Regions from separate parts of the Providencia huaxiensis genome, predicted to be linked through region 1. Evidence: predicted binding sites of a transcription regulator. Region 1 holds the regulator's gene; each other region holds the start of a gene.
The links. Region 1 encodes LexA, which represses DNA repair genes until DNA is damaged. Its sites were predicted from a motif close to TNCTGTATGTACATACAGNA; they were not measured.
Positions count from the first base shown of each region.

Region 2: the regulator LexA is predicted to act here: its motif matches at 1,708-1,727, upstream of sulA (SOS-induced cell division inhibitor SulA).
Region 3: the regulator LexA is predicted to act here: its motif matches at 4,466-4,485, upstream of dinB (DNA polymerase IV).

Region 1 is NZ_CP031123.2:4,294,019-4,304,527, reverse strand. Features, by position in the region: gene CYG50_RS21615 (fimbria/pilus outer membrane usher protein) at 1-849, opposite strand, end outside; gene CYG50_RS21610 (fimbrial protein) at 946-1,539, opposite strand; gene zur (zinc uptake transcriptional repressor Zur) at 2,492-3,007, shown strand; gene lexA (transcriptional repressor LexA) at 3,182-3,799, opposite strand; gene CYG50_RS21595 (diacylglycerol kinase) at 3,936-4,310, opposite strand; gene plsB (glycerol-3-phosphate 1-O-acyltransferase PlsB) at 4,437-6,926, shown strand; gene ubiA (4-hydroxybenzoate octaprenyltransferase) at 7,008-7,862, opposite strand; gene ubiC (chorismate lyase) at 8,014-8,526, opposite strand; gene pgi (glucose-6-phosphate isomerase) at 8,845-10,491, opposite strand.
Region 2 is NZ_CP031123.2:781,575-792,083, forward strand. Features, by position in the region: gene ompA (porin OmpA) at 1-813, opposite strand, end outside; gene sulA (SOS-induced cell division inhibitor SulA) at 1,169-1,690, opposite strand; gene CYG50_RS04925 (TfoX/Sxy family DNA transformation protein) at 1,922-2,536, shown strand; gene yccS (YccS family putative transporter) at 2,636-4,786, opposite strand; gene helD (DNA helicase IV) at 4,910-6,961, shown strand; gene CYG50_RS04940 (methylglyoxal synthase) at 7,017-7,475, opposite strand; gene CYG50_RS04945 (CoA-binding protein) at 7,590-8,003, shown strand; gene hspQ (heat shock protein HspQ) at 8,088-8,408, opposite strand; gene CYG50_RS04955 (acylphosphatase) at 8,628-8,906, shown strand; gene CYG50_RS04960 (TusE/DsrC/DsvC family sulfur relay protein) at 8,913-9,242, opposite strand; tRNA gene CYG50_RS04965 (tRNA-Ser) at 9,426-9,513, shown strand; gene CYG50_RS04970 (hypothetical protein) at 10,280-10,509, shown strand, end outside.
Region 3 is NZ_CP031123.2:387,744-398,252, forward strand. Features, by position in the region: gene nqrE (NADH:ubiquinone reductase (Na(+)-transporting) subunit E) at 1-371, shown strand, start outside; gene nqrF (NADH:ubiquinone reductase (Na(+)-transporting) subunit F) at 387-1,613, shown strand; gene CYG50_RS03190 (FAD:protein FMN transferase) at 1,854-2,885, shown strand; gene nqrM ((Na+)-NQR maturation NqrM) at 2,904-3,131, shown strand; gene CYG50_RS03200 (glycerophosphodiester phosphodiesterase family protein) at 3,329-4,225, opposite strand; gene dinB (DNA polymerase IV) at 4,508-5,563, shown strand; gene pepD (beta-Ala-His dipeptidase) at 5,613-7,073, opposite strand; gene gpt (xanthine phosphoribosyltransferase) at 7,509-7,973, shown strand; gene frsA (esterase FrsA) at 8,161-9,411, shown strand; gene crl (sigma factor-binding protein Crl) at 9,483-9,884, shown strand; gene proB (glutamate 5-kinase) at 10,001-10,509, shown strand, end outside.

The DNA.
Region 1 (10,509 bases):
CGCAATTTCAGGTGCATAACCTTGTAAACGCGGTGGTAACATAGATTCATTGGTTTCTAAACTAGCACCAATATAACGAATACTGTCAAATAGCGTTGAAGACAGATATTGTTCACCAAACGTTAACCTTGAATTTAAAGAACGTATGGCGCGATACGCATATAACTGATTCCATGACCATGATTGGCCGCCTTTATTTAATTGGCCTTTTTGCGTTTGCCAATCACCTCTAAAACGCCAAGCACCAATATTTGTCCCCATTGTCCCTGTCGCTGTAATACCTGAATCCGTTCCTTTGTCACCCGTTTCTTTTTTAACAACCCGACCCGTCGCATTATAGTCGATAAATGCACCTAGAATGCCATCATCCCAACGTGACGGAGGATCCCAATTTGGGTCTTCATATTCCATATAAGCTTGTGGGATACTGATTTCGACAATATTTTTTGCAAGATCACCTTGAGTCCGCATTTCTGGTACAGAGCGAATATCTAAACATTTTCCATCAAGTAACCAAGTTACTTTATTACTCCATTCTGGCTTTAATCCTAGTTGCCCATATAACTCAGGTGTAATGCAAGCTAATGATATTTTTTCATCATAATTAGGCGTAAAGAATATAATGGACTGCTCCATGGAAATTTTGACTTTATTTACAGCAATAGCTAAAGAGTAATTTCCAGGTGGAATATAATTAGCATGAGAAAACTTACTAAAATCGACATTTTCAGTGCTGTCTGCCTCTAAAAAATCAGTATTGAAATCAACTGCCTCCTCAGAAAATGCAATCATCGGCGTTAATATTAAAAGCATTAATTTTGTAATTAAATTGAGTTTCATGCTTTTCATTCAACTATGCCGCCTATCAGACTAAAAATGAAAAAGAAGGTAGAAACATATGGCGTCATGAATACGCCACATGTTTTTACTTAACTAAGCTTGAACTTATTGGTAAATAATTTTGAAGTTAGCAACAGTGTTAAAGCTACCTGTTGTTGCTTTCGCATCCGCTGCTTCGTTACCTTTAACGTATGCAGAGAAGTGCAGTGTAGTTTGTTTTCCATCACCAGCATTTAATGCGTATCCATCACCTGTACCTGGGAATGCTTTACCAAATTCAACAACTTTGTCAGCACCATTAGTGATTACAATACCGGCATTTTTAACTTTTCCACCTAAGCCAAGTAAGTCACCGGCAAAACCTTGGAAACCATTAATAGTTTGGCCAGTAAAGGTGATTTTTGCGTTTTTATACGTTTCTGTTGAACAGTTTTTCAATACGATATCGAAATCTCTGTTATCTGAACGATATTGGTTAGATGTCAGTTCATGTAATGCAATTTCACCAAACTCAACTAATTGTTTTAAGTTGTTTGCATCAATTGAACATGGAACATCGTTAATGAAACCAGTGAAGCGGACTTCACCTTGTGAACTTTCAACTGTTGGTGGCGTTACTGGATCTTCAGCCACTGCAACACCAGAAATTCCAACACCTAAACCTAAAGCCAGAGTTAACGCTAATTTATTCAGTTTCATAAACATTTCCTTTAAATGAGTAGGAAGTAGCTGCCTCTTTTCTGATTTTTATTGATAAGGAATCAGTTTTATTTTTTTGATTACTTAACAGTGAAATTCTTCAGTCATCCAACATCATTAATTTCATTCAGATTAGAGGTGAATATATAAATAAGATCCCTTTCATCTATAATTTTTAAAATACCTAAATTTTTAATTCTTTATTTTCTATTCAATATTAATTATTCCCATGAGGGGTAATTCGCTAAAATTGACATAGAAATAGAAAATGACTTTTTACACATGCCTTCCGATACTTTCTGATGTCAATTCTACATAACCGATATTTATTGTCAAAACAGACACATAATTAGAGTTAACAAAGAATAAACAACTAGTAAATTCAAAAGCAACAAAATATAAAATCAAAACGCTATCAAAATATACATTTCAAATTTATTACTTAGAAAAACTTATATAAAACCCTCATTTTTCACTTACAAATATCTCAAAATATGTCAAATTACAGATAGATTTATATCGGAATTTAAATCTATACTTATCGACAAAGATAGATATTAAAACCAAACAATAACAGAAAAACCGCAATTAAAATCCAAACAAGACAGAAAAGAAGCGACAAAAAGAATATTGAAAAGTGAGGTTAAGATAAGTCTTAATTGAAATTGCATCAAATTGAAACGGAATATTTCAATTAATTGTTCGCAATGCGTTGCGCTTTTATCATGCATTTGTTTAATATTTGTTTCTATTTTTCCTGTTTAATTTTAAATATCATTTTTTATATTTTTTATTACCCTCATTTACTTTCTTTATTAATCAAAAAAATACTTAGCAAGGTTAAAATTTTTTGATGGTAATGCTTTCATTTCTTGATTCTCTATAGTTCAAGAAACTGTGATAAACTTGTGAACAGTAAACATTTGCATTTTTCAACGGGTGGGTCAGTAAAATGGAAAAGATGAGTGAAAAAAAAGTTCTTGCGATGGCTGAACATATTTGCCAGTCAAGAGGCGTCAGGTTGACACCACAAAGAGAAACGGTATTGCGCTTGATAGCACAACAACATGGTGCAATCAGCGCTTATGATTTACTCGACTTACTACGTGAAATTGAACCTCAAGCTAAACCCCCTACGGTTTATCGTGGCCTTGAGTTTTTAATGGAGCAAGGTTTTATCCATAAAATTGAATCAACAAACAGCTATGTCGTCTGCCATCATTTTGATAACCCAAGCCATATCTCTGTTATGTTGATTTGCGACCATTGCGGAAGCGTAACGGAAAGTGACTGTACAACAATAGAAGCTGCCATTATTAATTTAGCCGACGAACACCAATTCCGCTTAAGACATACCGTGGTGGAAAACCATGGCTTATGCAGAAGTTGTGACGAAGTGAATAGCTGCCAAGATCATGAACATTGTCATCATAACCACGAACAACCTATAGCATCAAAAAAGAAATAAATTACTGTATTGCTAAATAGTTTGATGAATACAAAAGAGAGAAGAGAGAAGAGAGAAGAGAAAAAATATAAGGAAGGAAACAAAACAGGCAGACCTCAAAATAAAGCAATGAAATCTGCCTGCAATAGTCATTCCCGGGTGTAACCTACCATGACAGCTGGCTACTAGCGGAAATTAATACCAATCACTGTTACGGATAACCCCAACAGCTAAACCTTCAATAGTGAAGTTTTGCTGACGTAAATCAACAACAATAGGTTCGAATTCTGGGTTTTCTGCTATTAATTCAACGCGGTTACCCTGTTGCTTAAAACGTTTAACCGTAACTTCATCTTCGATACGAGCGACAACAACTTGCCCGTTATGTACATTTTGCGTTTTATGCACAGCTAATAGATCGCCATCCATAATGCCAATATCTTTCATGGACATCCCGTTCACACGCAATAAAAAATCTGCATGTGGTTTAAACAGCTCCGGGTCAACTTGATAGTGGCTCTCAATATGTTCCTGCGCTAATAATGGTTCGCCAGCGGCAACACGCCCAATCAGAGGTAACCCCTGATCTTCGGTTTCTTCTTCAAGAAGCAGACGAATACCTCGGGATGCGCCTGAAACGATTTCAATAACCCCTTTACGTGCTAAGGCCTTTAAATGTTCTTCTGCCGCATTAGGCGAACGAAAACCAAGGCTTGCTGCTATCTCAGCACGTGTAGGTGGCATACCTGTCTGCGAAATGTGATCTCGCACCAGATCGTAAACCTGCTGTTGTCGAGCCGTCAGTGCTTTCATTCCGTTCCCCTGTTTGTTTATACAGTCAAGCTGTGAGTATATACAGGTAAATGAAGATTTGAAACAGTTAAATCGCGCAATTTAAGCATTTGTTATCGATTTACTCTCTTTTTGCCCGATTAAGTAACCAAACACCTTAACCAGAAAAATAACGCTGCCATAATACCAGCGCCCAAATGAACAGCGCTAAACCGATACTCACAAATACTGCAGCAGAACCAATATCTTTAGCTCTTCCTGAAAGTTCATGATACTCACTACCAATACGATCAACTACAGCCTCTACCGCGCTATTCAATAATTCGACTATTGCCACCAGCACAACTGAGCTCACTAACAAAATCCTATCTATATAGCTGATATCTAAATAAAATGCGATAAAAATTGCGATGATTGCTGCAACTGATTCCTGCCTAAATGCTGCCTCATTAACCCAAGCAGCTTTCAAACCTTTAAGGGAATATCCTGCCGCTTTAATCACTCGCGTGAACCCCTTAACTTGACTCGCCATATTTATTCCTTAAAAAATACAAACAATAATCGATTTTTACGGTCAAAGTGAATTGTCAGTAACAGATCTAACCAGGTATTTCTGGTATGATTGCACAGCATTGTTAACAAGAGGCTATAATCATTTATGTCACTATGGCGTAAAATATATTACAACACGTTGAATTTGCCACTTAAATTATTGGTAAAAAGTAAACTAATTCCTTCGGATCCCGTCACTGAGTTGCAGCTTGATGTCAACAGGCCAACTCTGTACGTATTACCTTATCATTCGAAGTCTGACCTCCTGACGCTACGGCATCAATGCTTAGCTATCGGTCTGCCAGACCCGCTAGTCGACAATGATATCAATGGAACGAAGCTTCCGGCTTACGTTTTTATCGATGATGGCCCACGTGTTTTTCGCTATTATTCACCGAATCCACGTAAGGATTCAGTAAAAACATTCCATGCTTATTTAGATTTGCACAAAAACAATCCAAATCTAGATATTCAAATGCTACCTGCATCCGTGATGTTTGGGCGTTCACCTGGGCGTGAAGGCCATACTCCAGCACCGCCACTGAAGCTGTTAAACGGTATCCAAAAGTTCTTTGCAGTTTTATGGTTAGGGCGTGACAGCTTTGTGCGTTTATCACCGATTGTCTCAATTGGGAAAATGGCACAAGACCACGGTACAGACACTATTATTGCCAACAAACTCGCTCGTGTCGCGCGTATTCACTATTCGCGCCAACGCTTAGCAGCAGTTGGGCCAAAACTTCCTGCACGTTATGAACTGTTTAATAAGCTATTGACGTCAAAAGCGATTGAAAAAGCCGTTGAAGACGAAGCGCGCAGTAAAAAAATCCCACTCAAAAAAGCCCAGCAAAATGCCGTTGGGATGATGGAAGAAATTGCGGCCAATTTCTCTTATGAAGCCGTACGTTTAACCGATAGAGTTCTTAGTTGGACTTGGAACCGCCTTTATCAAGGTATCAATGTTCAGCACGCTGAACGGGTTCGCCAACTCGCACAAGACGGCCATGAAATCGTTTATGTCCCCTCTCACCGCAGCCATATGGACTACTTACTGCTCTCATATGTGCTATACCATCAAGGGCTAGTGCCGCCTCATATCGCAGCGGGGATCAATCTTAATTTCTGGCCAGCAGGGCCAATTTTCCGTCGCTTAGGGGCCTTTTTTATTCGCCGAACGTTCAAAGGCAATAAACTGTATTCGACCGTTTTCCGCGAATATTTAAGTGAACTGTTTGCACGTGGTTACTCCATCGAATACTTTGTGGAAGGTGGGCGCTCACGTACCGGTCGTTTATTACAACCGAAGACAGGTACTCTCTCAATGACATTGCAAGCGATGTTGCGCGGTGACTCACGCCCTATCACTATTGTTCCTATCTATATTGGGTATGAACATGTCATGGAAGTAGGAACTTACGCCAAAGAACTTCGTGGTGCAGAAAAAGAGAAAGAAGGCTTTTTCTCCATGGTTCGCGGGTTACGTAAATTGCGCAACTTAGGTCAAGGGTATGTTAACTTCGGTCAACCTATTTCTTTACCTCATTACCTCAATCAGCGTGTACCTGATTGGCGCGACTCTATCGATCCTATCGAACCACAAAGGCCGACCTGGTTAAACCCAACGGTCAGTTCGTTAGCTGATAACATTATGGTTAATATTAATAATGCAGCCGCAGCCAATGCGATTAACCTCTGTGCGACCGCATTGCTGGCATCTCGTCAACGCTCGCTCACTCGTGAGCAACTGATTGAACAAGTCGAATGTTACCTGCAATTATTACGCAACGTGCCATACACCGCAGATGCAACAACCCCAAATAAAACAGCAGAGCAATTGTTAGAACATGCTTTGCAAATGGATAAATTCGAAGTCGAAAAAGACAGCATGGGGGATATTATTATCCTTCCTCGTGAAAATGCCGTCTTAATGACCTATTACCGCAACAATATCCATCATTTATTGGTATTACCATCTCTAATAACTAGCATTGTGTTACACCATGAGCGCATTAGTCGCCAAGATATTCACTATCAAGTCGGTCAAATTTATCCGTTCTTAAAAGCAGAACTGTTTATGCGTTATAACAGTGATGAGCTACATGAAGCGGTAGATACGCTGATCGATGAACTGAATAACCAAAAACTAATTTGCTTAAGAGAAGACGATATTGTGGTGTTAAATCCTCGCCGTATTCGTCCATTACAGCTTTTAGCCGCTGGTGTACGTGAAACCTTGCAACGTTATGCAATCACATTATCATTACTCAACGCGAGCCCTGAAATCAGCCGTAATACGTTGGAAAAAGAAAGCCGTATCCTTGCGCAACGTCTTTCTGTCTTGCATGGTATTAACGCACCTGAATTCTTTGATAAAGCGGTATTCTCGACATTAGTCGATACCCTCAGAGAAGAAGGCTACATTGATAATAATGAAAATGATATTTTTGTTACCAATGCACAAAAACTGTATGCCGTTCTGGCCCGCTTGATGTCACCGGAAATCCGTTTGACCATTGAAAGTGTTAGCCAAGATGATGAGTTTTCTGAAGAAAAGCCAAGTGAAAGCGCGCAGTCTCAGGAACAAGAGAAAAGCTAATCGCGTTTTCTCAGCTCAATAAAACAAAAAAGGTCATGTTAGAAATAACATGACCTTTTACTTTGGCTCAATAAAGGCAATTTAAAAATAACTGACAAGAATACCAATGAACAAAATTAAGCCAACAAAGTTATTATTCATAAAAGCTTTAAAGCAAGGCGCACGTTCACGATTAGCCATTAATTGCTGCTGATAGATAAATAGACCCGCTACGAGCACCAATGAAATATAATAAAGAGTACCTAAACCCGCCAGTGAGCCTATCACCAATAAGAAGCCAACCATCAGGAATTGCAGTAACCCAATAATTAATTTGTCATACTGCCCGAATAAAATAGCGGTTGATTTCACACCAATTTTTAAATCATCATCACGGTCTACCATCGCATACTGAGTATCGTAGATCACAGACCAAATAATATTAACTAAAAACAGTAACCAACAAACAACAGGTAAAGTTTCGCCAACAGCAGAGAAAGACATTGGGATTGACCAACCAAAAGCCGCGCCTAATACCACTTGAGGTAAGTTACTGACCCTCTTAACAAAGGGATAAACCCATGCCAAGGCCAAACCGGCAACTGACAACCAAATAGTCATTGAATTGAGTGTTAAAACCAGCAGGAAAGAAAGGCCAACAAGGCTTGCAAACAATATTTTTGCTTCTTTTTCTGTCACGTCACCACTCGGGAGAGGGCGGTGTTTAGTCCGCTCTACGTGGCCATCAAAATGGCGGTCAGCAAAGTCATTAATGACACAGCCAGCGGCACGCATAAAAAATACGCCAGCAGTAAAGACAATTAAAAGATGTAAACTTGGCGTACCTTGAGCCGCAATCCATAATGCCCAATACGTCGGCCACAGTAGCAACAGTGAACCAATGGGTCTATCAATACGCATTAAACGGCTGTATGCATGCCATTTACTTAGCGTCATACTTCCCTCCACTTTGTCGTGCTCCTTTTCGAATTCCATCATACTTCAAATTGGGTATATTTTAATACCACCAAACTCTACAACTTACTGATTTATATTTGTTGGCATAGTGTCATTGCAGAGACCTGAAAATTCAAAATACTTAGGATAGTTAACGATATGCAGGTGATTCAGGTAAAAATATTTCTGTTAATAATAAGGGTTTATCCGATAACCTTAACCGAGAACAACGCACCCAACGATTTGCGCAAGAACCAATATGGATATAATCTCGAGTTAAACTATCGCGGCTAAATAAATAACGTCCTAATGGCATTCTCCCAATATCCACCAATTGCTGGTCATCATCGGTCAGTGTCTCTTCAGGGATTACAGTTCGGCCCAGTAACCAAGGGATACCATCACCATACATGACAACTTCTCTGACCCAATAGCGCTGGCTTTTAGGTAAAGACTGCACTTCATCTGCACTCAGCTTATCTTGCGATACATAGCACTCTAAATAAGGTATCACGGTCACTTGCTGGCTATGCTGCTCAAAACGCTTTGTCATTGAGCCAAGCTCTAATAGCCAATCTAATATATTAGCAGGCACTATTTTATCGTTTTTATCGTTCTCCGCCAGCCAATGAATCGGCTGAGAAGTAAAAAGCGTTTCATCCATTACTTAAAATTCCACCATGAATAACATGGTTATGATTTACTGTATTTCTTACGCAATAGGATATCACGTTGTTTTACGACAAGGTTAAAGTTAGCTAAAAATTTATATAAAAAGTCACATTTTCAACACAAAATGTAAAAATATAGTGAAAAATATTTTAATTACTAGCGAGTTATCGATAATAATAAAATTTATTAATATCATAATAAATTTTATTTAATTGCTTGAAAAACGAACAATTTAACAATAGTCAGTTGAACAATATAAGGCAGGAGCTCCCTACCTTATATTGAAGTATTTAAATAATACGTTGTTAACTTATCGCCAAGCTTTATAGCTGTTAATCAGACCATTGGTCGAACTATCATGGCTACTCACCGTATCACTATTTTCTAATTCAGGCAGAATACGGCTTGCGAGCTGTTTGCCTAATTCCACACCCCATTGGTCGAAAGTGAAAATGTTTAAAATCGCCCCTTGGGTGAAAATTTTGTGCTCATACATCGCAATCAATGCACCTAACGAATAAGGTGTGATTGATTTCAATAAGATGGAGTTAGTTGGGCGGTTACCTTCAAACACCTTATAAGGCGCAACATATTCCATATCTGCGACATTCTTCCCTTGCGCAGCAAACTCGGCATCAACCACTTCACGAGTTTTACCAAATGCTAATGCTTCCGTTTGCGCAAAGAAATTAGATAATAATTTTTCGTGATGATCCCCTAACGGGTTATGGGTTACCGCAGGTGCGATAAAATCACATGGGATCATCTTCGTTCCTTGGTGGATCAACTGATAAAACGCATGTTGACCGTTGGTTCCCGGCTCCCCCCAAATAATCGGGCCTGTTTGATAAGTAACAGGTTTTCCATCACGATCAATATATTTACCGTTCGATTCCATATTGCCTTGTTGGAAGTAAGCGGCAAAACGATGCATGTATTGGTCGTATGGCAGAATCGCTTCAGTTTCCGCTTCAAAAAAATTGTTGTACCAAATGCCAATCAAACCTAACAACACAGGGATGTTCTTTTCTAGCGGCGTTTGGGTAAAATGTTTATCCATCGCATGGGCACCGTTCAATAATTGAACGAAATTATCAAAGCCGACCGATAAAATAATGGATAAACCAATCGCTGACCATAATGAATAACGGCCACCAACCCAATCCCAAAATTCAAACATATTGTTGGTATCAATACCAAACTTCGCGACTTCTTCGCCATTTGTGGAAAGTGCCACAAAATGCTTAGCCACTTGGCTTTCATCTTTTGCCGCAGCCAAGAACCAATCGCGAGCAGAATGCGCATTAGTCATGGTTTCTTGGGTTGTAAAGGTTTTTGACGCAATTAAAAACAGGGTTGTTTCTGGGTTCAGCTTTTTCAGTGTTTCCGCAATTTGCGTACCATCCACGTTCGATACAAAGTGCATGTTTAGATGGTTCTTGTATGGACGCAGTGCTTCTGTCACCATGAATGGACCAAGGTCTGAACCACCAATACCGATGTTCACCACATCCGTAATCGCTTTACCGGTATAACCTTTCCAATCACCACTAATAATGCGCTGGCTAAATTGCTGCATTTTATCCAATACCGCGTTCACTTCTGGCATGACATCTTTGCCATCAACATAAATAGGCGTGTTATCACGGTTACGCAAAGCGGTATGTAGTACTGCACGGTCTTCAGTACGGTTAATTTTCTCACCTTGGAACATACTGTTAATAGCGCTTTCTAGCTCTGTTTCTTTTGCTAAAGCCAATAAATGTTCCAATGTTTCTTGAGTAATTCTATTTTTGGAGAAATCCACTAAGATTTGACCATCGAACGTCGCCGAAAAATGAGTAAAGCGGTCTTTATCCTGTGCAAACAAATCACGCATATGGACATTTTTCATTTGCGCAAAATGTTGCTCTAGCGCCCGCCATGCAGCCGTTTGGCTTGGATTAATACTTCTCATGGATAACACTCTCCAAAT
Region 2 (10,509 bases), 1.1 Mb from region 1:
TACGCGACCTTGAGTTGGGTCGATGCTGCTCAGTTCGTTGTACAGCTCATTCAGAGCTTCTTGACCTTCTGGTTTCAGGCTTGCTTTGTTGAAGTTAAACAGAACGTCTGAACGCAGAGTAAAGCGTTTGTTTTCAACAACTGGAGCTGGAGCAACAACCGGAGCTGGAGCAACAACTGGAGCATCAGCTTGACCGAAACGGTAAGCAACACCAACGCTCAGCATGCCGTTGTCTGGACGAGTACCGATGTTGTCTTTATCACCTAAGTTGCTAACCCATTGGTAGTCTAAACGAGTAGCCCACTCTGGAGTGATTGCATACTCAAGACCTAATGCGTATACAGGTGCAACGCCAGTGTCAGTTTCTTTGAAACGTTGGCCATTTTGGTGAGCTTTAGCTTCTGTACGGTAAACCATACCACCTAAACGAGTGTAAACATCTAAGTCATCCATGATTGGATAGCTTAATTTGGTAGTTAATGAAACACCCATAGATTTCAGGTCACCGCTGTTACCAGCGCCTTTGTATTTCATTTTACCGAACCAATCATAGCCAAGCTCGAAGCCTAAGTATTGGTTATATTGGTAACCAGCGTAGGCACCTGCACCGATTGTGTCACGGTCAGTGCTGTTACCAACAGTGCCCCAACCTGCATAGTCTGTACCAGTTTTTGCTGGATTCAGGCTAGTGTCTTCATAGTGAGACCAACCTAATTTAGCACCGGTATACCAAGTGTTATCTTTTGGAGCTGCTTGTGCAACGGTTGCAAAAGCTGCTACTGCCACTGCTACTGCGATAGCTGTTTTTTTCATTTTTACGCCTCGTTATCATCCAATATTGGCTTGGCTTCGCTGAGCCTTATTATATGCCATTGGTTTAATTTACTTGCTAGGTTTCGCAGACATTATCTACAAAAAAATAATAAAAGTAAAAAAATAATGCCATAAGCCGAACAAGCTAAAGTCTACAACGAACTTAAAAAGATACAAGTAGAGTGAGCAATAATCGTTAAAAAAAGTGTTTTTTTAGTGTATAAATCAGAGAGATATGTATATTTTTAGCAATGATTATTTTTAATCTATCTGATTGATCTACAATACTTTTAATTTAACTTTAGAGACAAATATGTCTAAAGGTTAAATTTAGTAAGAAAATTCTTAATCTTGCCTAGTGGTAATGATTTGAATGAATTTTTAAGTGGTTTGGCTGTCCTGCTTGTGTACTAACCATATCATATGTTTTCTGTGGGCGCATAATTAAACCGATAGAACGGCCTTCTTGAGCAGCATATTGCAAACGAATAAAATCTTGCTCGCTTATTTCCGGCAGCCACCCCAAAACCACACTATAATTACCACTTCTTAATGCTTTTTCCATGGCATCAATCGTAGTGATATCTTCCATATGATTTAATTGCATAACTTTATTGGTGGGTATACCTGATTGTTCTAACCAGTGTTTACTGAGTTTTTTATTAGGACTTAGCCAGAGTAACCAGCGTGATTGAACCCCAAACTGGCGAAGCATGGGTAATAAAATGTAATCCATAATAGGGTGTTTTTCATCGTAAACAAGTTCGCTCACCATACCTTGTTGCATAGAGCTGTTAGTAAGCCCTGTCGCAGGGATTGATTGTGCGTAATTATTAAGAGAATGTTCTGTTGAGTTGTTCCAAGAATAGATGCTCATAATTTACCTCGTTACAATGCTGTATGAACATACAGTAACTGTATATCCATCCAATATCAAGACTATTTTTTCAAAGCGCTTCGCAACTTTGTTGTTTTTTTCTGCATTCTTCTTGGCATTTTTTATGGATGCTCTCAAAATTGGTTATGCGTAATTATCTGTAAAAAAAGAAATTATAAAATTAATTTTCTCAAGGATGAAAATTGAGCATACCCAAAAAGGAGTTTGGTAATGTTGTTAGAAGAAGAAAAAAATTTTTATTTATCCCGTTTGTTAAGTCAGTTTGGCGAGTTAAAACGTAAAAATCATTTCGGTGGGTTTTGTCTATTAGTCGATGATGCAATTGTAGGGTTGGTACTCGACGGTTGTTTTTATTTGCGTGGCTGCTTAGTGGCAAGAAGTCACTTTGAAGCGTCAGGGTTTAATCGATTAGTTTATACTAAAAAAGGCATTCCATTGGAAATGCGTTACTACCAACTTTCGGAACAAGTTTGGCATGACGAGTCCTTGTTTCTTCAATATATTGAGCTGGCATACCGTTCAGCTATCGAGGAATTAAAACAAAAGCAATCAATGACTATGCGTATAAAAGATTTGCCTAATATGAATATGTCGGTTGAGCGCGCACTAGGGAAAATAGGTGTATCTCATGTTGATGATTTGCGTTTGATGGGCGCAAAGGCTTGTTTTATGAAGTTAAAAAAACATGGTAGGAATAACCCCAGTATTAAGTTACTCATTGGCTTAGCCGCTGCAATAGAGGGGTGCCATAGTGCTGTTTTACCCAAGGATATCAAACAAGAATTAATCGCTTGGTATAATAGTTTTGAGTTGACGTCAGCCTAAACCTGCGAAAGTGGACTGGTATTTTTGTAGTTAATATTACATTACGCCATATGAAGATGGGCGGGTATTTAGAATTTCAATACCCGCTCATCGGTATATTTATGACGCACTAATGGTTCGAATTATTTGTTTTATCTCAGGAATTAGTTCGAGCAATAACTTAGTTTGTTCCATGATAAGTAACGTTTTTTCGTCATCACTGGTTGAAATGTTATCTATGCGCTGCAATAAACTGTGGCGAAGTTTATCTGATTTTTCATCAATAACGAGTGGGTCAATGGTTGTGATTTGTAGCGATGATTCAACATAACAAATAGCGTCGTTGAGTAATGAAAGATTACCTTCATTTTGCATTTTTTCACGATGCGCACCTAATGCAGAGATATAGCTGAGTAAAGTGTGGTTTAAGCAGAGAAGGCGAAAAGCTTGTTCTTGAGTGATTCGATAAGACTTAGGGTCAGAAGCCATATTGGAGACAATAGAAGCGAATTCTGCATCATTATTATGTGCGTCTCTTCGTGCGATTCGATATTCAAGGCGGTTGTCTTTACCTTGGTAGTACTGTTGTAAAATAGCATCTAAATAACGGCAGTTGCTATCCATGGTTTTTTGTATGACCTGGGGAAGTTGACGGAATTTCCAGTCAGGCCAAATGAAGCTGACGGCAAGTAATGCAATAAAGCAACCAATTAATGTGTCAATGATCCGTGGAAGTGCAACGTCAAACCCTTCGCCAAGTAGGTTAAAACAAAACAAGACGAGTAGCGTGATAAATAAGGTTGCTTGGGCGTATTGGCTACTGCGAAACATAAAGAACAGTAAACCAGAAATAACGATTAGCGTGAGTTGGCCTTCCATTGAAGGGATTAAATTCAGCAAGGGTAAGCCAATGAGAATACCAACAATCGTGCCTATTATACGTAGAGCTAAACGGCGTTTAGTGGCGCTGTAGTTAGGTTGGCATACAAATAAGCTAGTGAGTAATATCCAATATCCTCTTTCCATATCAAATAGTTGGATGATGATATAGCCAGTACAAAGGAGAATTGACATTCTGACCGCATGGCGAAATAAAGAGGATTTCGGGGTTAAATGGTGTTTAACTCGCGAAATAATATCACTAATACCTGATAACGATTCGTCAGATAATTGCTCTATTTGTTTATTATTTTGCTGCCATGTACTTTGCTCAAGGCTTAGGCCTTTAAGTTGAACGTCAATGCCTTTTAAGTTTTTAAGCAAGTTATACAGAGCTTTAATTTCATGAAGCTCAGGTGATTGCTGTTTTAGTAGCTGTAGCGATTTTTCAATGTAAGTGAAGGTACGTTCAAAACGAGGGTTATGTTGGTATTGTTTACGCCATAAAACCGATTGAGCAACTTGCTGGCAGGCTCTTGCTTGCATGGTTAGTAGGCGTTGGAAACGAAATAAAATATCACAATGACGTAAAGTACGGCTAAGTTGTTGGTATTGTATGTGAGATGAACTTGCTCGTTCGTGAATATCTTGGGCAACAAAATAATAATGCAGTGAATTTCGCGTGCCTTTTTGTCCCCGATCTCCTTTTAATCGGCTCAGTAATGCAATTTTAGCTTGGTTCATGGTGCTAACTAAATGACTGTTTACTAAAGCTAAATCATAAACTGAACGTTGGTAGTCATCTTCTAAGTCTGGGTCAAATAAGTTGGCTTTTGCATCTAGATAAGCTGAAAGTTGCTGGTAGCATTGGGTTATTGCATCTTGTAGTGGCCTAACAGGAAATAAAATATGGCCAATCAAAGTTAAGATATTATACCAAATTGCCCCTGTGAGTAATAATGCAGGTTGTTGGTACCAAGTATCAAAAATAGGTACACCGAGCATGGTATAAATGGCAATTAACAGTGCACCAAATGCGATGGTTGCGTATCGCTGCCCTAAAGCACCAAGAAGAATAAAACCACACGTGGAAAAGGCGAGGCCAAAAAAGAAAAACAAAGGGTATGGAAACAGCAGTTCAATTGAAACGGATGCAATAAAAAAACAAAAAAGTGTAATAATTAAATTTTTTATTCTGCCAGTTAGCCTATCATCTAAGTCAGTCAGTGCTGCAGCAACCACGCCCAAGGTAAGTGGGATAGTGATTTTAGGCTCTTGGTTTAATAACCACGGCACCAAGGTTGCGCCTGTCAGGGCTATAAAGATTCGGATATAATATAAAATATGGCTGTTATATAGCACACGACGATAACTGGTAAGCAGTGTTAGCACAAAGTACCTCAAAGGTAAGACAAGCCCTAATCTATATAGGATAGCTTGTTTGCAAGGAATAAAAAACCGTTTGGAATCAAGCCAACCGTATTTTTGTCATTGATTTTCTCAGGTGCAGGACGTATGGAACTGAAATCAACACAGATTGGACAGCGTCTGGCTCAGCATCCCTACAATCGGGTTCGCTTGCTCAACGCAGGTATTGAAGTGAGTGGTGAAAACCACCAATATCTTATCCCATTTAATGAACTCATTGATATTCGTTGTAAGAGAGGGATTGTTTGGGGGGAGTTAGAATTTGAAATTGTGAATGAGCAGGTTGTTCGTTTACATGGTACGGAATGGAAGCAAACTCAGCGCTTTTATCATTACTTAAATGAAAAATGGCAACAATGGAGCACTGAAATGAGCCACGTCAGTGCTAGTGTATTGAGTGAATTAGTTAATTCGATTGAACAATTGACGCAACAAGATCATTGGTTGACGTTGCGCCACTTAGCCGAGATAAAAGATAAAATATCACAGAAATTCTCATCGCTACCTATGCCTTTGGCGCGCCTTTTATTATTTGAAAATTGTGCACCACAATATCACGAATGCTTAAATTGGCTAAATAATGGCCAAAACTGTCGACGGCAAATTAACGATCACTGGTGTGAGTCTGTCTTAGTTCACTATCACGATTTTTTCCAGCAAGTAGAAACATCACCACTCAATTATTCACAGTCTTTATCTGTAATTAATGGTGAGGATAACGTATTAGTACTGGCGGGGGCTGGGAGTGGTAAAACATCAGTCCTCGTGGCTAGGGCTGGCTGGTTGATCTTGCGAGGTTTGGCAAAACCAGAACAAATCCTATTGTTAGCTTTTGGTCGCAAAGCGGCAGATGAAATGAATGAACGTATTCATTCACGACTACAACAAGATATTGAAGCAAAAACTTTTCATGCTCTTGCTTTACACATTATTCGTGAAGGTAGCAAAAAATCGCCAGTAATTAGTGAGTTAGAAACTGACACTCAAAAACGGCAAACACTATTATTAAATGAATGGCGAGAACAATGTTCAGCAAAGAAAGCACAAGCAAAAGGCTGGCGAGGATGGCTTTCTGAAGAATTGCAGTGGGAAATTCCAGACGGTGAGTTTTGGAAAGACGAAAAATTAAGCAATAAAGTGGCTGCTAGGTTAGACCGTTGGCTAAGCTTAATGCGTATGCATGGCGGTAGCCAGAAGGACATGATTGATAATACGGAAGAAGAAATAAGGGACCTTTTCCAAAAGCGCATTCGTTTAATGGCGCCGTTATTGAAAGTGTGGAAAAGCGCTTTGAAAGATGAAGGTGCAATTGATTTTTCTGGATTAATTCATCAGGCCATTAATATTTTAGAGAAAGGGCGTTTTATTAGCCCATGGAAACATATTTTAGTCGATGAGTTCCAAGATATTTCGCCTCTTAGAGCTAAATTATTGCAGGTACTACGACAGCAGAATAAGCAAACGACGTTATTTGCTGTTGGAGACGATTGGCAGGCTATCTATCGGTTTAGTGGTGCAGAATTAGACTTAACAACATCGTTTGAGCATAACTTTGGCATTGGAGAACTTTGCGCTTTAGACACCACTTATCGTTTTAATGAGCGTATTGGTGAAGTGGCTAACCAGTTTATTTTACAAAACCCAATGCAGCTAGATAAACCATTGAATAGCTTAACGAAAGGGAATAAAAAATCGGTTATTCTTCTTTGTGAGGATGCATTTGAACGTTTGTTGGACAAAATGAGTGGCTATGTGCTTGATGATGAAACGGTATTAGTGCTAGCCCGCTACCATTATTTAAAACCTACTATTTTAGATAAAGCCAAAACTCGCTGGCCAAAATTAAATATTCAGTTTATGACGATTCATGCCTCAAAAGGGCAGCAAGCAGACCATGTCATCATTTGTGGTCTGAATAGCGGAAAGGATGGTTTCCCTGCTCCTGCGCGCGAATCAATCATTGAGCGAGCTTTATTGCCTAAACCAGAAGATTTTGATCACGCAGAAGAAAGACGTTTGCTGTATGTCGCATTAACACGGGCTAAGCAGCAAGTTTGGTTACTCTATGACCCAGAAAAACCGTCAGAATTTGTTGATGAACTCAAGCAATTGGGCGTTCCAAAGCAAAAGAAACCTTAAGGTAATCTTATTTTGTATTAAGCGCCAGAATGCTGTGGCGCTTAACATTGGTAGATTAGTTAGTTCGTTTATTTAAATAGCTTTCGTAATCAGGAATAACGACGTCTATTACATTATCAAAATAGGGTGATGTGATTAAAAAATCAGCAGTTGCAGGGTTGGTCGCGACAGGAATATTCCAAACTGTAGCCAAACGTAGCAATGCTTTAACATCAGGGTCATGAGGTACAGCGTTAAGAGGGTCCCAGAAGAAAATCAAGAGGTCGATTTTTTGTTCTGCGATCATTGAGCCTATTTGCTGGTCTCCCCCCATAGGGCCACTTAGCATACTGGTGACTGGCAACCCAGTGTGCTGGTGGATTAAATTACCTGTTGTGCCGGTTGCGTATAATTTGTGAGTTTGGAGCCGTTCATTGTTTTTCTTAGTCCAAGATAATAATGAAGGTTTACAGTGGTCATGGGCAACCAAAGCAATATTTTTTGAGGCTGTAATTTTACGGGTTGTTGATTCCATGATATTCCCTTAAGTAAGATGCGAGATAAACATCTTTAAAAATTGAATGAGCAAAGATATACAACATATATCATAATGCTAATGAATAGTTTATAGGTTTTGGGAGATATTTTGATGAGAGATCAAGAAATTGCTGAAATTTTAAAGTGTGTTCGAACTATTGCTTTAGTGGGAGCGAGTGATAAGGCAAATAGGCCGAGTTATGAAGTTATGGAATATCTTTTGCATCAAGGCTATACCGTTATTCCAGTGAGCCCCAAATTGGCAGGGCAAACTTTATTAGGGCAGCTTGTATACGAAAAACTTAGTGACATACCAGAGCCTATTGACATGGTCGATGTGTTTCGTAATGCAGAAGCTGCAGTAGGAGTGGCCAGAGAAGCAGTGGAAATTAAAGCTAAAGTTTTGTGGTTACAAAAAGGGGTGATTAGTGAAGAAGCACAGCAAATCGCTTTGCAGGCTGGTTTGCAGTTTGTTATGGATAAATGCCCAAAACAAGAAATACCTGCTTTAGGTCTTGAAAAATAAAGTATTTCTAGCGTTAAAAAAGTAAAGCAGCTAGTGAGCTGCTTTACGGTTGCGTTCATAAATAACAATATAAATATTTGAAGGTTAGTTGCGAAGGCGAGGTGCTTGCAACTGAGACCTTATTGATTCCGCTAGTTCATCCATTGATGGTTGCTCTGGATGGTCTTCTACGGTTTCATAAGTAATTTGAGCTTCAGCCAAATAAGTATGAACAGCATCCCCATTGTCATCTTCCATAACAACATGATACCAAGGTAGATCGCGTAGTGTGCTGTTAGCGGCAATATCATCATCATGTGGTTGTTCGAGCGAATACTCAGCGTCTACATCGACAACAACGCCTAAGTAGCCGAGAAGTTTGTGTCTAACTTGTTGCCCGATTCCATATTTACTGGTGATCATCATAGCGACCTCCTAAAAGCCTTGCTTATACTTCAAACTATATATGGGCAGTGCTACGCGTTTTCAAGCTAAGATATAGACAATTATCAATAACGCAATACACTGTCTTTATACGTAACGATCAAAAGCAGTGCCTCATTTAGCAGATTATCTGTTCAATGAATAAAAAACAACTGTTAAAAGAAGGTATCAATACATTATGCTCTGACAATGGAGGCTCACATGATTACATCAGGTCGATATTTTTATATTTATGGTCGTGTTCAAGGGGTTGGGTTTCGTTACCAGACCTATCATTGGGCTAATCAGAATGGCATAAAAGGCTTTGTGTGTAACCGGGATGACGGTAGTGTTAAGCTAGCTGTTTATGGCTCAGAGCAAGATATTGAGTTTGTTGATGAGTGGCTGAAAGCTGGGGGGCCTCCAGGGGCAAAGGTAGACCATTTTTTTACCGAAAACTGGAAAACCGAGCCAATAGCGGACTTTAGTGTCCGCTATTAGCGGAAATTAAATGCATTTCACCGGTTTTGGCAGGCCTGCAAGTTTAGTCGCTTGTTTAGCAGGACCTTTAGGAAATAACCGGTATAAATAGCGGCTATTGCCTTTTTCTTCCCCAAACTGCTGGGAAACTGCTTTAACTAACATACGAATAGCAGGAGAGGTATTAAATTCCAAATAGAAATTCCTGACGAAACGGATAATTTCGAGGTGTTCATTGGTAATTTCAATATCTTCTTGCTGCGCGAGTAAAGGAATTAATTCTTCACTCCATTGTTGGCTGTCAAGCAGGTAACCTTGCGCATCTGTTTCTATTTCTTGATTATTAAAAACCAACATACTCTTTTTCAACTCAAATAAAATTAGAACGTAAATTTAGCAAAAATAGAGATGTAACCCAAGTAAAGTCGTTAGAGTGTTGATATTTTCGCCTAACAGTATGAAAGACGTATATTTTTAAAGCGAATGATCACATTAGGGGTTTACATCCAATGAGAGGATGTTTATAGTGCACGTCATTGCGGAGGGGTGGCCGAGCGGCTGAAGGCAGCGGTCTTGAAAACCGCCGATGGGAAACCATCCGAGAGTTCGAATCTCTCCTCCTCCGCCATCTTCACTTCTAGTAACGTCTTCCAAAGTCTTCCAATCCCAAGTAAATCAAGCATTCTAGCGAAATTACACACTACCGAACCTACTAACGCCTTTCTAAATCCTCTACAATTTGTTGTATAGTTTTTTGTATAGAAATTCCCTCTACAATTTTCCTGTAGATAAATCCTACATGCTGGCATTATCGCTGCTATCATCTTTTATATCGTTTTGATTGGTGCAATACTGGGGTATTAGGTTACTTTTACTTAAATATCGGATGATTCTCATATGTCTAATAATTAAAATGGTAATATCCACTTCGGCGGATTTTTTAAAATTATTGCCGAACTGTCATTTTAATAAACTATGAATATATTTTCATTGTTTTAAGGCTAATTATTACTTATCCAGCTACGGTGGCTTCATGGGTAATTGTTCTAATTCGCGTAGTTCTTTTTTGAGTGGCTTTCTTTGATTAAAATGTTGATGTGCATTAAAAGCAATTGCTTGTGTTATTAATATCTCATAAGGTGGATTATCCATCTGTAAAATGGTTATTTTGTACATTTATAACTATTAATGCTTCGTTTATAACATTTTATTAATTTAAATATGAATAAGACGGAATAGTTACAGTATTTTTTAGTATTCAATATAAGTAGAGAAAAATTCAAACGGAATGATAAACCAAAGGTTTGATGTGTATCAGAGGATACAAATAGTAACTTGTTGTAACTGTTTTATAAATATATTATTTAGTATCTTAACTCCATGGATTTATCAAGATGAATAAATTATTAATTCCTGCTTTTTGTATTGCTTCTTTATCTGGGTGTGCGGTAACTGAGTATAACTATGTCCCTGACTCACAAAAAATCAGTGAACCTAAAATAGGCCAGGTCAACCATATTACAGTAGGGCAACCCTTAGTAAGAGAAGGCAATATTAGTGAAATAGACGGAATTAAAGTATTAAACCCAGTACAGATAGATTTGGCTTACAAAATTATCCCCGG
Region 3 (10,509 bases), 670 kb from region 1:
CCTTCTTGAACTTCATCACTTTTATCGGGGTTATTGCCGCGTTAGTTCAGATCCTTGAAATGATTTTAGATCGCTACTTCCCATCACTGTATAACGCGTTAGGTATCTTTTTGCCATTGATTACCGTTAACTGTGCCATTTTCGGTGGTGTTTCTTTCATGGCTCAGCGTGATTATAACTTTAGCGAATCGGTCGTGTATGGGTTCGGTTCGGGGATCGGTTGGATGCTCGCAATCGTATTGCTGGCGGCTATCCGTGAGAAGATGAAGTACTCAGATATTCCATCGGGTCTAAAAGGGTTAGGTATCACCTTTGTGACAACCGGTTTAATGGCATTGGGCTTTATGTCCTTCTCCGGTGTGCAGCTATAAAGGCGAGAAGAATTCATGGAAATTATTATTTTAGGTGTCGTGATGTTTACCCTGATTGTCTTGGTGCTGACAGGTTTAATCCTGTTTGCAAAATCCAAGCTAGTCAACACAGGGAACATCAAAGTTGAAGTTAATGGCGATCCAGACAAAAGCTTTGAAGCTCCAGCAGGTGACAAGCTGTTAGGCATGTTATCAAACCAAGGTATTTTTGTTTCATCAGCGTGCGGTGGTGGTGGCTCTTGTGGTCAGTGCCGTGTGACAATCAAAGAAGGCGGTGGTGATATTCTGCCAACTGAGCTTTCACACATCAACAAACGTGAAGCAAAAGAAGGTTGCCGATTAGCGTGTCAGGTCAACGTTAAACAAGATTTAAAAATTGAGCTTCCAGAAGAAATTTTTGGTGTGAAGAAATGGGAGTGTGAAGTTATTTCTAATGATAACAAAGCCACTTTCATTAAAGAGCTAAAATTGAAAATCCCAGAGGGCGAGGTTGTTCCTTTCCGTGCGGGTGGCTTTATTCAAATTGAATGCCCGGAACATGTCGTCAAATATGAAGATTTTGATGTGCCGGAAGAGTATCGTGAAGATTGGGATAAATTTAACCTGTTCCGTTATGTGTCTGAGGTTAAAGAGCCAACGGTTCGTGCTTACTCAATGGCAAACTACCCGGAAGAGCATGGCATCATCATGCTAAACGTGCGTATTGCTACACCTCCACCTCGTAACCCTGATGTTCCACCAGGAATTATGTCCTCTTATATTTGGTCATTAAAGCCAGGGGATAAAGTGACGATTTCTGGGCCGTTTGGTGAATTCTTTGCTAAAGAAACGGAAGCAGAAATGGTGTTTATCGGTGGTGGTGCGGGAATGGCACCAATGCGTTCTCACATATTTGACCAACTGCGTCGCTTAGATTCTAAACGTAAGATCAGTTTCTGGTATGGTGCGCGTTCAGTCCGCGAGATGTTCTACACAGAAGATTTTGACCAACTTGCAGCCGAACGTGAAAACTTTACATGGAATGTAGCGCTTTCTGATCCTATGCCTGAAGATAATTGGAATGGTTATACAGGTTTCATTCATAATGTTTTATATGAAAACTACTTAAAAGACCATCCGGCGCCAGAAGATTGTGAGTTCTATATGTGTGGGCCTCCAATGATGAATGCTGCTGTGATTAAAATGTTGAAAGACCTCGGTGTTGAAGATGAAAATATCTTATTGGATGACTTCGGTGGTTAAGCAACTTAGCTGATTTTATTAGATTTATTAAAGTCAGTAGACAGTAATACTTTAAAGAGGGAAAATATTTTCCCTCTTTGTGATTTTAGTAAATCGATTAAGTGCTAATTAGCTAGCGCTTAATCGATAGATTTATAATTATTTTGACTGGAACATTCTCTGCATGGGTGACGATGTAAAGTGTGTTAATAGTCTGGGCGACCTTAACAAAATGCGCTCATGATTGACGCGGAGAAAATTATGCTAAGTAAAAGAATCTATACCCCAATACTGCTATTTGTTGCGGCTCTGTTTCTTACTGCCTGTGGTGGACCTGAACAGCAGAATCTTCAGGGGCAAACGATGGGTACGTACTATTCGGTTAAGTATGTTACAGACTCTTCGGAGCCAAAGCCTGAAGCTATTCAAGCTGAAATAGATAAACGTCTGGAAGAAGTTAACGACCAAATGTCAACATATCGCCCAGATTCAGAATTAAGTCGTTTTAACCAATTTAAAGAAGTGAATACACCATTCCCTGTATCTGCCGCAACGGCAACAGTGGTTAAAAAAGCGATTGAAATTAATAAGCTGACAAGTGGTTCATTAGATGTAACGGTTGGCCCTTTAGTTAATTTATGGGGTTTCGGTCCTGAAGGAAGAGTGACTAAAGCACCTTCGGATGAGGAATTAGCTAAGCGTAGCGCTTGGGTTGGTATCGAAAAACTTGCTGTTCAAGATAATAACCTAATTAAAACAATCCCTGAGCTGTACGTTGACCTCTCCTCAATTGCTAAAGGTTATGGTGTCGACGTTGTTGCTGAATATTTAGAATCATTGGGTATCAATAATTATATGGTTGATATCGGTGGTGAAGTGCGTACAAAAGGAACAAATGGTAAAGAAGTGCCATGGCGTATTGCAATAGAAAAACCTGCAGCGGATGGGGCAAGCCAAACAGCACAAGAGGTCATTGAACCGGGTGACCGTTCTATCGCTACATCAGGAGATTACCGTAATTATTTCGAGCAAGATGGCGTTCGTTTTTCTCATACGATTGACCCGAAAACAGGAAAACCAATCACTCATAATTTAGTTTCTATTACGGTGATTGCAGAAAATTGCATGAGTGCTGATGGCTTATCTACAGGGCTAAATGTTTTGGGGCCTGAAGCTGGCTTTGCTTTAGCTGAAAAAATGAATATTCCTGTTTTCATGATTGTTAAGACAGATAAAGGTTTTGAAGAGCGTTATACTAAGGCATTCGAACCGTTTTTAACCAAAAAACAGTAGTTGTAGGAGGACAAAAAAATGCTTAATATTTTCATTGCAGCCTTTGCACTGTTTTTGTTGGCCTTTTTAGGCATGTCACTTGGGTATATTATTAAACGTAAGAGTATTCAAGGTAGCTGCGGTGGGTTAAGCAGTATTGGTGTTGAAAAAGTGTGTGATTGTCCCGAACCTTGTGATGCGCGTAAGAAACGCATGGCACGCGAAGAAGCACGTAAAAAACTGCTCAATAAAAACCGAATTATATAATTCAACTCTTAATTTATATACCTTAGCTAACAGTATTGTTGGCTAAGGTCGCTATGAAGAGCATTATACTATTTAATCTTACGGACGTGGCTTAATATAACTTGTTATTATGTAATAAAATAAAATGATTATTTTAAATAATGTAAGTTAAAAACTAAGCTATTATTGAAATAACTTAGTTTTTATATTGAAGTATATTATTTTTTAAATGCTTTAGGTGAATCAACCATTACAGCATCAACACCAATTTCTTTTGCGAGTTGGTAGTCACTTTCATTATTAACACCAAAAACAATGATATAAGCATTACCATTTTTTCTAAAACAATCAATAGCTTCTTTGTCCCATGAAATAACCGCAGGTGAACGGGCTTCACCTAAAGTGTATTTTTCAACAACTTCAATTTTTCGATGTAATTCAAAACCGAACCAACGGGTTTCAGATTCATGATTTTCCATAGGACATTGATGACTTATCACACTATTTGCCAGTATAGTGCGAGTTTCATCTCGGCTTTCGAATAACTGTAATTTAGGCTCAAGAGTTTTCAGTGCATTTAAAAATGCGTCATTAGTTGAATAAAAACGTACTCGATTAACACTATTTGTCTCTTTCAATAGATTAAGAATAGCTTCTGCTTGAATGTTAGGGTCTGCATCAGGTGATTTCAGGTCAACATAGAAAGTTGTATTCGGATATTCTTGCAAAATAGTTTTTAACGTACTAATCGTGGTTTTCTGCAAAGGAAACTGTTGATTATGTTTTTGGCTAAATTGATAAGCCGCATTGATTTGGTTTAGTTGCTCAGCGTTGTATGCGGATACTTTACCTTTTTTATCGGTTAGTTCATTCAGTTTGCTTGGTCGATATAAAACTAATTGATTGTCTTTACTTAATTGTACGGTTATCCAAATCGCATCTGACTTATTTTTAATCGCTAAATCAATAGCGTAAAGCGTATTTTCAGGGGCATCCGCAGTTCCTGCTCGATGCGCAACAATTTTAGGGGATAGTGCAAAAGCTGTCTGGCTAGCAAACAGTATTATGAGAGTTGCCATAAAATTAACATATTTTGATGTTGATATAATTGCCATAGATATAATCCATAGATAGTTTTCAAGGTATTGTCGTTGGTAAAACAACTCTTTCTATTACTTTTTTGTTTAAAAGTAAGTATTAACACTTATTTTTAAGACTAACTTTAAGTAGAGTCTTTAATTGGATAGCTTGGCAGATGATTATTGCAATATGATGAATTACCTAGTTATCATTAAGTTAGCACCCTGTTCATCAGTTTTATGGTGATGTAACAATGATTGCATGGCTAACAAATGTACTGTATATTTAATCAGGTGTTTGATTGGCAGGGTTAACTCGTGCGTAAAATTATTCATATTGATATGGACTGCTTTTATGCAGCGATAGAAATGCGGGACGATCCAAGCCTTCGCAATGTGCCTATTGCGGTGGGTGGAAGCGCAAATCGTCGAGGCGTTATTAGCACTGCAAATTATGAAGCCCGTCGCTACGGTGTTCACAGTGCTATGTCCACAGCAATTGCACTTAGGCTTTGCCCGCATTTGAAAGTTGTTCCTGGGCATATGGCACTTTATAAAGAAACCTCTTTGCATATTCAAAAGATATTTGCACGCTATACGGACCTCATAGAGCCCCTTTCTCTTGATGAAGCTTATTTGGATGTTACGGATTGCACACAATTGCACGGCTCTGCAACGTTAATCGCAGAGGCTATTCGCCAGCAAATCTTTGATGAACTGCAATTAACCGCTTCAGCGGGGATAGCGCCAATAAAGTTTTTGGCGAAAATCGCTTCAGATATGAATAAACCCAATGGTCAATTCGTAATCACACCGCAAAATATCGATCAATTTGTTCTTAACTTGCCTCTAAAAAAAATTCCTGGGGTGGGTAAGGTAACAGCCCAAAAATTAGCGGATATGGGGTTGATGACTTGTGCGGATGTCCAAAAATATGATGTTGTTGAATTGATTAAAAGCATGGGTAAATTTGGACAGGTACTTTGGGAGCGTTGCCATGGTATCGATGAGCGAGCTATTAACCCTGATAGGCTGAGAAAGTCGGTGGGGGTTGAGCGTACGTTTGCTGTGGATATTGACCAGTGGGGGGATTGTTTGCTGCTGCTTGATAAATTATATGATGAACTCCAACGGCGTTTGGCGAAGGTAAAACCTGACCTACGCATTGCTCGCCAAGGTGTGAAATTTAAATTTGCAGACTTCCAGCAAACCACACAAGAACACGTATATCCAGTTCTCAATAAACAGGATTTGGTGCAAATAGCGAAACAAGTTTGGGATAATCGGCGCCTAGGGCGTGGTGTTCGGTTAGTTGGCTTACATGTGATGCTACAAAGCCCACAGCTTGAAAGACAACTATTACTTGAATTATAAAAAAACACCCATCGTATGATAGGTGTTTGATTTGCAATTAATTAGTTGTTTATTCTTTAACTGGAATTGCTTTTAAAACCGCAGTTAATAATTTCCAATACTCACCAACGCTTGCAATATGCACACGCTCATCAGGGGAGTGTGCCCCACGAATGGTTGGCCCAATAGAAACCATATCCATGTCTGGGTAAGGTTTTTTGAATAAGCCACACTCAAGGCCTGCATGGATCACCATCACATTAGGGATTTTACCAAACAGTTTGTTGTAGGTATCGCTAACTAAATGCATCACTGGTGAGTCTGCATCTGGCTGCCAACCTGGGTAGCTGCCTTCCGCTCGGTATTGGGCTTGTGCTAATTTACTGATAGAGGTCAGCATGTTAACAACGTAGTTTTTGCCGCTATCGATAAGAGAACGCACAAGAAAGATAATTTCTGCTTTATCTTCAGTTAGTCGTACAACGCCTTCGTTAAGTGATGTTTCAACCACACCAATGGCAACATCACTCATGCGAATTACACCGTTTGGCGCAGCATTTAAGAAGAAAACAAAACGTTTTTGGCAGTCATCAGAAAGCGCTTTTAACTCACTCTGTGCTTCGTCTAGCAGTAGAACAAGGTTAGGTTCGACGACAGCTAATTCGTTTTTCAGAATATCTTCATAACGTGCTCTTAATGTCGTTAATTCAGCAACTTTGTCTGCTGGAACAGCAATAACGGCATAGGCTTCACGAGGAATAGCATTACGGACAGTACCGCCTCTGAAATCTAATAATTTTAGGCTTAAATCTTCTGCGTGTCCTGCCAGAAAACGCGCTAGCAGCTTATTGGCATTACCTAAGCCTAAATGTACATCACCACCTGAGTGCCCACCTTTTAAGCCTTTTAGGGTCATTGTGAAGGTTTTATAGCCTTGTGGTAAGGCTTCACGAGTCAGGTCAAATGTGGTTGTAAAATCAACACCACCAGCACAACCCATGTAAATTTCACCTTCTTCTTCAGAGTCGGTGTTAATCAGAATATCTGCTTGCAACCAGCCGGCTTTCAAGCCAAAGGCACCTTCCATACCGGCTTCTTCGGTCATGGTCAGGAGAACTTCCATTGGGCCATGTTCAACACTATCATCAGCAAGAACCGCCAATGCAGAAGCTAAACCAATGCCGTTATCAGCGCCTAATGTGGTTCCTTCAGCAGTGACCCACTCTCCATTAACATATGGACGAATTGGGTCTGTTTTAAAGTCATGCACCGTGTCGTTATTTTTTTGTGGCACCATGTCTAAGTGAGCTTGTAAAACAACCCCTTTGCGGTTTTCATAACCAGGTGTTGCAGGTTTACGGATCAGAATATTGCCCACTTCATCGCGTTCAACGTGAAAGCCCTTTTGTTTAGACCAATCAACAATATGCGCTGCTAAGGCCTCTTCATGGTATGAAGGGTGTGGGATAGAGCAGATTTTAGCGAAGATGTCCCATAGCGGTTGGGGGGATAATGTAGCAAGTTCAGACACGTTTTTCTCCTTTTCCCGTCATATTTTGAGTTGTAGCGTTGTTGGCTTCACTCGTAAACCCGAGTCACATACTTATGTATGCTCCTAGGGATTTTCTCATTTGCCGCCTAGCCACAACCCAAATTATTTAGGGAAAATATTTAATTTCCTTGGGGTATGGCATCACTAGTTTTATTGACCGAGCAACTCAAATTACCTCAGAGATTTTTAGTTGAGTTATGTTAGTTACTAGCTTGATATGCAAAATTAAATGATGCATTGCTGATAAACTCAGGATAACACTTTCTTTTGAGCAATGGACAGTGTAAATGATAATAATTAATGACGAATGACGCTTTTTGCTGGTTTTTAACCGCCCAAATCACTATAATCTCGCGCAACCTTTTTTCCGCAAGACACATTTCAGATTTACTCAGCAGTCGGGACCCGAATTATATGAGCGAAAAATATGTCGTAACGTGGGATATGTTGCAAATACATGCCCGTAAACTCGCACAACGTTTATTACCAGTAGAGCAATGGACTGGTATTATCGCGGTTAGCCGTGGTGGCCTTGTTCCTGGTGCACTTCTCGCACGCGAACTTGGTATTCGTAACGTTGACACCGTTTGTATTTCTAGCTATGACCATGACAACCAGCGCGAATTAACCGTGATTAAACGCGCCGAAGGTGATGGTGAAGGCTATATTGTGATTGATGACCTCGTTGATACTGGCGGTACAGCACAAGCTATTCGTGATATGTACCCTAAAGCGCACTTTGTGACTATTTTCGCTAAACCAGCAGGTCGTCCATTAGTTGATGATTACGTTGTGGATATCCCACAAGACACATGGATTGAACAGCCATGGGATATGGGTGTCGTTTTTGTTAAACCATTGTGTGAACAAGATAAATAAATCGGTGTTTCAGGCGAGTTTTAGGTGAAAAAACATTGTTATTATAAAGTATTATCGACTTTATTGATTGCAAGAACACATTAATACCTAAAATTTTTAAGCTAAACGCGATATAATTTGGGGAATGCATTTTTGCATTCCCTTTATTTTTTGGCCAAGTTCAACTCTGATAGACAAGGAAATAGGGATGACTCAGCAAAACCTTTCAGAAAAACTTTTCAAACCTAAAGTCAGGCAAGTTGAAACGTCAACACTAGTCTCTTATTCATCTCAAACCATTTCTCAAATCAAAGAACATAGCGTGTTAAGCGGGTCTCATCATGCGGGGTGGTATCGTATGATCAACCGCTTAATGTGGATTTGGCGAGGGATCGACGCCTTAGAAATTGAAGAAGTACTGAGCCGCATTGCTATCTCTGATGCCGAGCGCAGTAATGATAACTTATTGGATACGGTCATTGGCAACCGGCGCGGAAACTGGTGTTTCGAATGGTCCCAGCAAGCCATGCATTGGCAGCAAAAAGCATTAGAGTTTGAGAAAGGTGCAGAGGCAGGGGATGCTTGGTTACGTTCAGCTAACTTGTACAGCATTGCTGCTTACCCATTTATTAAGGGCGATGAGCTTGCTGACCAAGCTATTTTGCTGGCTTGTAAAGCTTATGATAGCGCAGCGAAATTTTCTCAATACCGCTTAAAGAAAATTCCATTTAAAGTTGATGGTGGAAAAGAAGTCTGCGGCTTTCTACATATCCCTTCACAGGGTCAAGGGCCTTACCCGACGGTGATGGTCTGCGGTATGTTAGATAGCTTACAAATTGATTTTTGTCGCTATTTTCGTGACTACCTTGAACCTCTTGGTATTGCGATGCTAACACTGGACATGCCATCCATTGGTTATTCTGTTAAGCAAAAACTGACCCAGGAAACAAGCACGTTACATGAGCAAATCGTTCGCCAACTAGGGGATATTGCTTGGATTGACCATACGCGTTTTGGCATTGTGGGCATGCGTTTTGGCGCAAATATAGCATTAAGATTGGCTTATATGTGCCCTGATAAGATTAAAGCAGTCGCTGTCATAGGGCCAATTGTGCACAGTTTATTGCATGAAGAAAAATATCAGCAAGATATTCCTCGGATGGTTTTGGATGTGTTCGCCAGTCGCTTGGGTATTTATCAAGTTGATGGTTCTGCTTTACGCCATGAATTAAGCTGTTATTCACTTAAAAATCAGGGGCTTTTAGGGAAACGTAATCAAGTTCCAATGTTATCGGTTAGCCTTAAGGATGATATTTATAGCCCTAAAGCGGAATCTGATTTAATTCGACGTTCATCGATGGATGCTGACACGATAATTTTACCAAGCAAGCCTGTTTTTGCTAATTTTGAAAAGGCATTAAGTGAAACTACCAATTGGTTAAAAGCAAAAATACTTTAATTTTATTTAATAACTTGCTTATTTTTTCCCATTTGTTAAAAAGGGATCTTCCCAAGAAGGAGATCCTTAACATGGCTTTACCGACTGATTACTCAAATGGAAAGTATTTAAAGAAGTTTGCTACGATAGGACCTTATTTACGTGAAAAACAATGTTTAAATGGTTGTTATATATTTGATAGCCTTGTTGTTTGTGTAAATGCAAATATTGCTCCAGAAAAACGTGAATTTTGGGGGTGGTGGTTAAAATTGGTTGCAACTGATAAAGGCTTTGAATTTACTTATCATTTTGGCCTATACAATAGCCATGGTAGCTGGCAAGTTAAAACCTTAAAAGATGCAGCAACCATTGAGGCGACTGAGCAAAATTTAGTGTCTTTTCATCAAGCCCTTGTTAAACAATTATCTGAACTTGAGTTGAGCCTCTTTCCCTCCCCGCTAATGGCAGAATTAAAACTGGAATTAAGCGCATAAATTTGTTTTAAACCAACTTTTGTTGAATTTTGCGTTATGCCTGTTGGCATAACGCGCTTCTCCTGATAAAAATGATACCTACTTTTTGGTTTATTAATCCTAATGGCAGAAAAATGATGAAAAATAGCCAGACGCTGGTGGTTAAATTAGGGACCAGTGTATTAACAGGGGGCTCGCGCCGTTTAAATCAAGCTCACATTGTTGAGTTGGTTAGGCAGTGCGCGCAGCAATATGAAAAAGGGCATCGTATTATTATTGTGACTTCTGGGGCAATTGCCGCAGGTCGCGAACATTTAAATTACCCCGAACTGCCGGCTACCATAGCATCTAAACAGTTGCTTGCGGCGGTCGGTCAAAGTCGTCTGATTCAGTTATGGGAACGGTTATTCTCCATTTATGGCATTCATATCGGGCAAATGTTACTGACACGAGCCGATTTAGAAGACAGAGAACGTTTCTTAAATGCACGAGATACCTTGCAAGCACTGTTAGATAACGGAATTATTCCAGTTATCAATGAAAATGATGCCGTTGCTACCGCGGAAATAAAAGTCGGTGATAATGACAATCTATCTGCTTTGGCTGCGATCCTCGGTGATGCTGACAAACTGTTATTACTGACTGA